2 regions of the Paenibacillus sp. FSL H3-0333 genome follow, and region 2 is predicted to be linked to the other one. Evidence: predicted binding sites of a transcription regulator. Region 2 holds the regulator's gene; the other holds the start of a gene.
The links. The regulator Rex, encoded in region 2, represses fermentation and respiration genes when NADH is low (regulators of the CRP and FNR family bind a similar motif). The targets are predictions, from matches to a motif close to TTGTGAAATATTTCACAA.

Region 1: a site for Rex is predicted at 2,280-2,297, ahead of pflB (formate C-acetyltransferase). Genes of this name have one in related genera too.

Annotation. Positions count from the first base shown of each region.
Region 1 is NZ_JBBODG010000001.1:3,022,109-3,026,542, forward strand. It holds gene adhE (bifunctional acetaldehyde-CoA/alcohol dehydrogenase) at 1-2,124, shown strand, start outside; gene pflB (formate C-acetyltransferase) at 2,386-4,434, shown strand, end outside.
Region 2 is NZ_JBBODG010000001.1:3,272,717-3,277,150, forward strand. It holds gene dinG (ATP-dependent DNA helicase DinG) at 1-1,174, shown strand, start outside; gene MHH78_RS14360 (redox-sensing transcriptional repressor Rex) at 1,313-1,963, shown strand; gene MHH78_RS14365 (amidohydrolase) at 1,953-3,254, shown strand; gene MHH78_RS14370 (cell wall elongation regulator TseB-like domain-containing protein) at 3,284-3,805, shown strand; gene MHH78_RS14375 (aminoglycoside adenylyltransferase domain-containing protein) at 4,004-4,434, shown strand, end outside.

The sequences.
Region 1 (4,434 bases), 250 kb from region 2:
GCAGGCGTAGCAGCAGGCGCACCTGAGAACTTCATCCAATGGATTGAGCTTCCTACGATGGACAAAACAAACGCACTGATGAACAATCCGGACGTTGCACTGATTCTGGCAACCGGCGGATCGGCAATGGTCAAGGCAGCTTACAGCTGCGGCAAACCGGCACTCGGCGTAGGCCCTGGTAACGTGCCTGCCTTCATTGAGAAGAGTGCTGATATTGATCAGGCTGTAACAGACCTTATCCTGTCGAAGACTTTTGATAATGGTATGATCTGTGCTTCCGAGCAGGCAGTTATCATTGAAGAAGCCATCTTCGATCAAGTGAAAAAGAAAATGATTGCAAACGGCTGTTACTTTGTGAACAAAGAAGAAGCAGCTAAGCTGACCAGCGGCGCAATGAACGTAGAGAAATGTGCAGTTAACCCGGCTATCGTTGGCCAATCCGCTGTGAAGATCGCTGAAATGTGCGGCATTCAGGTTCCTGCCGGAACGAAGATCCTGGTAGCTGAGCTTGAAGGTGTAGGTACTAAATATCCATTGTCCGCTGAGAAGCTGAGCCCGGTTCTGGCTTGCTACAAAGTGAAGAATGCTGACCAGGGTATCGAGCGCGCAGCTCAAATCGTTGAATTTGGCGGCATGGGCCATAGCTCGGCTATCCATTCCAACAACGAAGAAGTAATCATGAAGTTCTCCAACCGTCTGCAGACCGGACGTATTCTCGTCAACTCGCCATCGACTCACGGCGCAATCGGCGACATTTACAACACTAATATCCCTTCATTGACACTGGGCTGCGGATCTTACGGACGCAACTCGGTATCGCAGAACGTCACTGCAATCAATCTGATCAACGTGAAAAGGGTGAATCGTCGTACCGTGAATATGCAATGGTTTAAAGTACCTGACAAGATTTACTTCGAAAAGGGAGCCACTCAGTACCTGGCCAAAATGCCTGATATCACACGCGTTGCTATCATCACTGACCCAGTAATGGTTAAACTGGGGTATGTTGAAAGAGTTGAGCACTATCTGCGTCAGCGCCAGACTCCTGTAGCGATCGAAGTGTTCTCGGAAGTTGAACCGGATCCATCGACTACTACTGTAGAAAAAGGTACAGCTATGATGAACAGATTCCAGCCGGACTGCATCATCGCACTCGGCGGTGGTTCCCCAATGGATGCTGCCAAGGGCATGTGGCTGTTCTACGAACATCCGGATGCAGACTTCAACGGCCTGAAACAGAAGTTCATGGATATCCGCAAACGGGTATACAAATTCCCTAAGCTCGGCAACAAAGCGAAATTCGTTGCCATTCCAACCACTTCGGGTACCGGTTCTGAAGTAACATCGTTCGCAGTTATCACAGACAAGACAACAGGCAATAATACCAAGTATCCGCTCGCTGACTATGAGCTGACTCCAGACGTAGCAATTATTGACCCTGAGTTTGTCTACAGCCTGCCTAAGACTGCAGTTGCCGATACAGGCATGGACGTATTGACACATGCTATCGAAGCTTATGTATCTGTAATGGCCAGTGACTATACCGATGGTCTGGCAATCAAAGCCATCCAACTGGTGTTCCAGTGGCTGGAGAAATCCGCACTGCAAGGTGACAAGCTGGCCCGTGAGAAAATGCACAATGCTTCGACGCTTGCCGGTATGGCCTTTGCCAACGCGTTCCTGGGGATTAACCACAGCTTGGCACACAAATGGGGCGGACAGTATCACACTGCACACGGCCGTACCAATGCGATCCTGATGCCGCATGTTATCCGTTACAATGCCAAGAAACCTACGAAGTTTGCTTCGTTCCCTAAATATTCGCACTTTGTAGCTGACGAACGGTACGCAGAAATCGCCCGTATTCTGGGATTGCCTGCACGCACTACCGAAGAAGGCGTAACCAGCCTGATCAATGCAATCCGCGACATGAACAAAAAACTCGGTATCGAAGAATCCTTCTCGGCTCTTGGTTTCGATCCTAAGGACTTCGAATCCCGTGTAGACTATCTGGCTGACCGTGCATTTGAAGACCAATGTACTACTGCCAATCCTAAAATGCCGCTGGTCTCCGAGCTTGCTGATGTATACCGCAACGCATTCTACGGCAAATTCGATAATTAATTAACGGTTGCCTGGCAAAGAATAAGGTTAAAGGTTAATATGGGACTGGATGGAAGTGACAAATATCACCGAAAGAGTGATATTTGTCACAGTCCTTTTTCAGAAAATAAACTAAAATGTTTATATAGACAACGATCCCCGTTATGAAGATGTGATTGTGAATTTTATAACAACTATTAGCCTCGGGATCACGAGACACGGGATTAACCTTCAAGCCCGCGATCTCTACAAATATAATAAATATAAATGGAGGGATTTAGCATGTCGGTGATTGAAAAAGAAGTATTAGAAGCAAAATCAGGTTGGAGAAATTTCACAAAAGGTGTCTGGGCCAAGAAAGTTGACGTTAACAACTTTATTGCCAAGAACATCAAGCCTTATGAAGGAACTGAAGATTTCCTGGTTGGACCTACCAGCAATACAACTGAACTGTGGAAGATTATCTCCCAGCTGAGCAAGGAAGAAAGAGAAAGAGGCGGCGTATGGGACGTTTCCCTCGATACTGTCTCCACCATCACTTCCCACGCTCCTGGCTACATTGACAAGGATAAGGAACAGATTGTCGGCGTTCAGACTGACGCGCCTTTCAGACGTTCCATTCAGCCGTTCGGCGGTATCAAGATGATGATCGATGCTACTAAGGCATACGGCTTCGAGCTTCCGCAGAATATCGTTGACATGTTCACGAACATCCGCAAAACGCATAACCAAGGCGTATTTGATGCATATACACCAGATATGAGAGCTGTGCGTAAATCCGGCGTAATCACAGGCCTTCCTGATGCTTATGGCCGCGGACGTATCATCGGCGACTATCGCCGTATTGCTCTGTATGGTATTGATTTCCTGATTAAAGACAAGAAGCAGCAACTGGCTGAGCTTGAAGTTGACTCCATGACAGAAGATGTTATCCGTCTGCGTGAAGAGCTGTCCGAGCAAATGCGTGCTCTTGGCGAACTGAAACAAATGGCTGCAGCTCATGGTATGGACATCTCCAAACCGGCTACGAACTTCAAAGAAGCTACACAATGGGTATACTTCGGTTATCTGGCAGCTGTTAAAGAACAGAATGGTGCGGCAATGTCCCTTGGACGCGTATCTTCCTTCCTTGATATCTATGTTCAACGCGACGTTGAAGAAGGTACTCTGACTGAAGAGCAAGCTCAAGAAATCGTTGACCATTTCGTAATGAAGCTGCGTATCGTGAAATTCCTGCGTACGCCTGACTATAACGACCTGTTCTCCGGCGACCCAACTTGGGTTACAGAATCCATCGGTGGTATGGCTGAAGACGGCACAACCCGCGTAACCAAGAACAGCTTCCGCTTCCTGCATACCCTGTACAATCTGGGACCTGCTCCAGAACCAAACCTGACTGTACTGTGGTCCGAGAAGCTTCCTGAAGGCTTTAAGAAATATTGTGCCAAAGTATCTATTGAGACCAGCGCTATCCAATATGAGAACGATGATGTAATGCGTCCATACTGGGGTGAAGATTATGCGATTGCCTGCTGCGTATCCCCAATGCGTATCGGTAAGCAAATGCAGTTCTTCGGTGCCCGTGCCAACCTGGCTAAGGCTCTGCTGTATGCGATCAATGGCGGTAAAGATGAGAAATCCGGTGCTCAGGTAGGTCCTGAATATCCTGCGATCACTTCTGAATACCTGGATTATGATGAAGTAATGAAACGCTTCAAACCAATGATGGAATGGCTGGCTAAGACTTATGTCAATACGCTGAACATCATTCACTATATGCATGACAAATATTCCTACGAACGTATCGAAATGGCGCTGCATGACCGCGACATTCTGCGTACTATGGCTTGTGGTATTGCCGGACTGTCCGTTGCTGCTGACTCCCTGAGCGCAATCAAATACGCTAAGGTTAAGCCAATCCGCAACGAAGAAGGCATTGCTATCGACTTTGAAACTGAGGGTGAATTCCCTTGCTACGGTAACAACGACGACGCTGTTGACGGCATTGCTGTTGAACTGGTTGAAACCTTCATGTCGATGATCCGCAAAAACAAAACGTATCGTGATGCTGTGCCGACTCAATCGGTACTGACTATCACTTCAAACGTTGTATATGGTAAAAAGACTGGTACTACTCCTGACGGACGTAAAAAAGGCGAACCATTCGCTCCTGGTGCTAACCCAATGCACGGACGCGACAAGAAGGGCGCACTGGCATCCCTGAACTCTGTTGCCAAACTTCCTTACTCCGATGCACAGGATGGTATCTCGAATACCTTCTCCATCGTTCCTAAGGCGCTGGGTAAAGACGAAGATTCCCGTAAGTCCAAC
Region 2 (4,434 bases):
TGAAGCAGGCCAGCTGGTGGCACGCCTGCAGCCGGGCAAGAAGCCGAAGGATTGGGAGGAGCTGGCTGCCCTTGAGAATACACTGAACCTCAGTCTGAGCGATATCATCCGCAAGGGCGACAAAATGCTCAATGAGATGCGTGACACGGACAGCCAGTCCTCCTCAGACAGTCTTGTGACTGATATCGGCGGGTTATTCAAGGATCTGGCATCCATTAGAGAGCAGATCCGCTTCTTCATGAGTCTGAACGATGAGAATATCGTGTATTGGCTGGAGGGAAGCGGCAATTATAAGGGCAAGTCGCTGCAAATGTATGCTGTTCCCGTAGATGTCAGCACCCAGCTCAGGGAGCTGTTCTTCGATAAGAAGAAGAGCATTATCCTGACCTCGGCCACCTTATCCGTGGATAAATCCTTCCAGTTCATGATCGATAACCTGGGTCTTGGCGAGGCTGCCGAGCAGAGGCGTCTGATGACTGCACTGCTTCCATCGCCATTCAAGTATCGTGAGCAGGCTCTCCTGGTCATTCCCCGGGACTTCCCTAGCGTCAAGGGAAGTATAGGTGATGCCCGCTTTGTGGACACCCTCGTGCACTCCCTTGCCGAGACAGCTGTAACAACACGGGGGCGGATGCTGGTGCTGTTCACCTCCTACAAGATGCTGCGCCAGGTGTATGAACCGCTGAAGGAGGCGCTTGCCTCACAGGATATCGCGGTGCTGGGACAAGGCGTGGAAGGCGGCAGCCGGAGCAAGCTGATCCGCCGCTTCCAGGATAGCCCGGCTTCGGTCTTGCTGGGTACCAGCAGCTTCTGGGAAGGGGTGGATATCCCGGGAGAAGCATTGACCTGCCTGGCGATTGTCAGACTGCCGTTCCAGCCGCCGAATCACCCGCTGGCAGAAGCGAAGTCGGAGCTGCTTCAGGCACAGAAGAAGAATCCGTTCATGAAGCTGTCCGTGCCGCAGGCCGTCATCCGCTTCAAGCAGGGCTTCGGGCGGCTGGTCCGCACGGCGCAGGACCGGGGCATCGTAATTGTGTACGATACCAGAGTCATTGAATCGCATTACGGAAAGTACTTCCTGTACTCGCTCCCCGGTCCCAAGATGGAGCATATGCTCACCGAGCAGATGGTCCCGAGAATTGCCGAATGGCTGGATGACGGCGGGGTTTCCTAATTCATCTGCTATTGCTATTATTAATAAGTCATGATTAACCTGAAGATCCGTTCCCGCCTGCCCTGCCACTCCGGCAGGCGGCGGGGCACGGTTGCTATAATTGTACGGGTCTAACACAACTTTTAAGGAGGAGAATACATGAAATCGGATAAAATATCGGAGGCCGTCGTGCGCAGGCTACCAGTGTACCTGCGTTTCCTGAACGATCTCCAAAAACGTGAAATCTCCACAGTCTCTTCCCAGGAGCTGGGCCAGAAGCTTGATCTGAATCCCGCCCAGATCCGTAAGGATTTGGCTTATTTCGGTGATTTTGGCAGAAAAGGCATCGGCTATGATGTATCTTATCTGATTGAGAAGATCCGCCATATCCTGAAGCTTGACCAGCAAATTAATGTTGCACTGGTTGGAGCCGGTAATCTCGGTCATGCCTTGTCAAACTACAACGCTTACTTAAAGGATACGATGAAGATTACTGCCATCTTCGATGCCTACCCGCCGAAGGTGGGCCAGCAAATCAACTCGCTGGTTGTGCAGCCGATGGAGGAGCTAAGCAGTACAATCCGTTCGCAGGGCATCCGGATCGGGATTATTACCGTGCCCGACAGCGAAGCCCAGAACGTAGCTGATATTCTTGTCGATTCCGGTATCGAGGCGATTCTGAACTTCGCACCGGTTATTCTCAAGACGCCTGCCAATATCCGGATTCATGCCGCAGATTTCACCACAGATCTGCAGAGCTTGGCCTATTATTTGCATGATGGAAAGGATGAGGCTGAAGATGAGCAGTAAGATCACGATAATCAAGAATGGGCACTTCCTGGTTCCGGGCAGTGACAAGCCGGTTCTGAGCGGGTACATGACCCTGGAGAATGATTTGATTACTTACATAGGTGAAGCTGAGCCAGTAGTGGAGGATGGCGCACAGGTCGTAGACGGCAGCCGTCTGCTGTTCATGCCTGGTCTGGTCAATACCCATGGTCATACTGCAATGTCACTGCTGCGCGGATACGGCGACGATATGGTGCTTCAGTCTTGGCTGCAGGAGAAGATGTGGCCGATGGAAGAGAAATTCACTGGTGATGATGTATATTGGGGAACCTCGTTGTCCGTGCTGGAGATGCTGAAGGGCGGCACAACCACCTTCCTCGATATGTATGATCATATGGACCGGGTAGCGGAAGTGACCGAGCAGTCCGGTATTCGTGCGGTGTTGATGCGCGGCGTAATTGGGCTGTGCCCGGAAGAGGTACAGCAAGCGAAGCTCGCTGAGGCGATTGCTTTTGCCCGTAACTGGCACGGCAAGGCTGACGGCAGAATTACGACCATGCTCTCACCGCACGCCCCGTACACCTGTCCTCCAGAGTTTTTCATGAAGTTTGTGCAGGCTGCCCATGATCTGGACCTGCCAATGCACACCCATATGTCCGAGACGCGCCATGAAGTGGAACAGAACGTGGCCGACTACGGCCTGCGTCCGGTCGCACATCTGGAGAAGCTCGGAATGTTCACCCGTCCTTCGCTCATTGCCCACGGGGTTCATCTGAACGATGAAGAGATCGGGATTCTGGCCCGCCATAACGTTGGCGTGTCGCATAACCCCGGCAGTAACCTGAAGCTGGCCAGCGGGGTTGCTCGTGTTCCTGAACTGCTGAGAGCCGGGATTAAGGTCTCCCTGGGTACAGACGGCGCGGCAAGCAACAACAATCTGGATATGTTCGAAGAGATGAGGCTGGCGGCTCTGATCCACAAGGGCGTAAGCGGTGATCCTACAGCGGTACCGGCTCCTGAGGCGCTTCTGATGGCTACGGAGTACGGGGCGCAGTCTATTTTCCTAAGCGGGGTAGGCCGGCTTGCAGCAGGAATGAAGGCCGACTTCATCGCACTTGATATTGACCAGCCTCATCTGCTGCCGCATACCGATCTGCTCTCCCATGCCGTATATTCGGCAAGTGCCAAGGATGTAGAGCATGTATGGGTGAACGGCCAGCAGGTTGTGAAGCATGGACAATGCCTGACACTTGATGAAGAAGCCATCCGCCGCAAAGCACAGGAGACGTTCGAGAGCCTGCTTAAACGGTAATTCAGGGGAACGGGAAAGGAAGCAGCGTGGTGAAGAAGAAGAGGGGAAAATGGATCTGGCTGGGGATTACCGTGGTGCTGCTCCTTCTGTTCGGACTAAGCCAGTTCTATGCCTACATTATGAAGGACCAGTGGAACGAGCGGAGTGAGGCCAAGGAGCTGGCCCGGGCGCGTGCCGGACTAACAGAGGTAACCAAGGCCCAGAAATCTGTATGGAATGAGAATGAGATCTACTGGGTGCTGACCGGTAAAAATGAAGCAGGGACCGATTTGATGGTGTGGGTCCGTTTCACCTTGGAGGGCAAGCCTGCCGGAGGCGACAACGACCTGTATGCTGAGGAACTGAGCAATGGCACCTCAGAAGAGAAAATGCGCGGAATCATAGCCGCTCAGCTGCCGGACATTACGATCGAACGGCTGCTGCCCGGTGTATACAACGGGGAATATGCCTGGCAGCTATTTTACAAAAAAGACGGGCGATTCTATTATAATTTTTACCGCTTCAAGGATGGCAGTGCCATTGGTGAGGGGTACAGTCTGCCGAACCGTTAAGCGGACGGCCAGGCTTGGATTATAGGAGAAGTGGGAGATACAGTGATACTGTGCTCCCGCTTTTTTTGGTGTATCCATAAGAGTAAAGAACAGGTTAGAGCCGTTCATGGGCTTGAGAGTATATACGGGTTGCAATACCATTCATGTATATTAGATCAGCCACAGGAGACGGAATTTTAGACAGGGGGAATTGATAATATGGAAATTTTGTCCTATTTGTATCAGGCGGTGGATCTGTTCAAGGAGGAGCTGGGGGAGAATCTGTCGGGAATTTACGTGCATGGCTCACTGGCGATGGGCTGTTTTCACCCCGATACCAGCGATATCGATCTGCTGATCGTCGTACATGACAAGCTGCCCGCAGAGGTCAGTCATAGACTTGCCAGTCGTATTGTAGCTTATCATGACAGTCTGCCGAATAAGCGCGGAATTGAACTATCTATCGTCCTTAAGACATACCTGCGCAATTTTGTGTATCCTACGCCTTTTGAATTTCACTTTTCGGAAGCACATTTAGAGCGGTACAGAACTGATGAGAATTATCTGTGCGGCGGCTTTGAGGATGCTGATCTGGCGGCGCATTTTGCAGTAGTCTACCATCGCGGGTTTATCTTGTTCGGGGAGCTGAT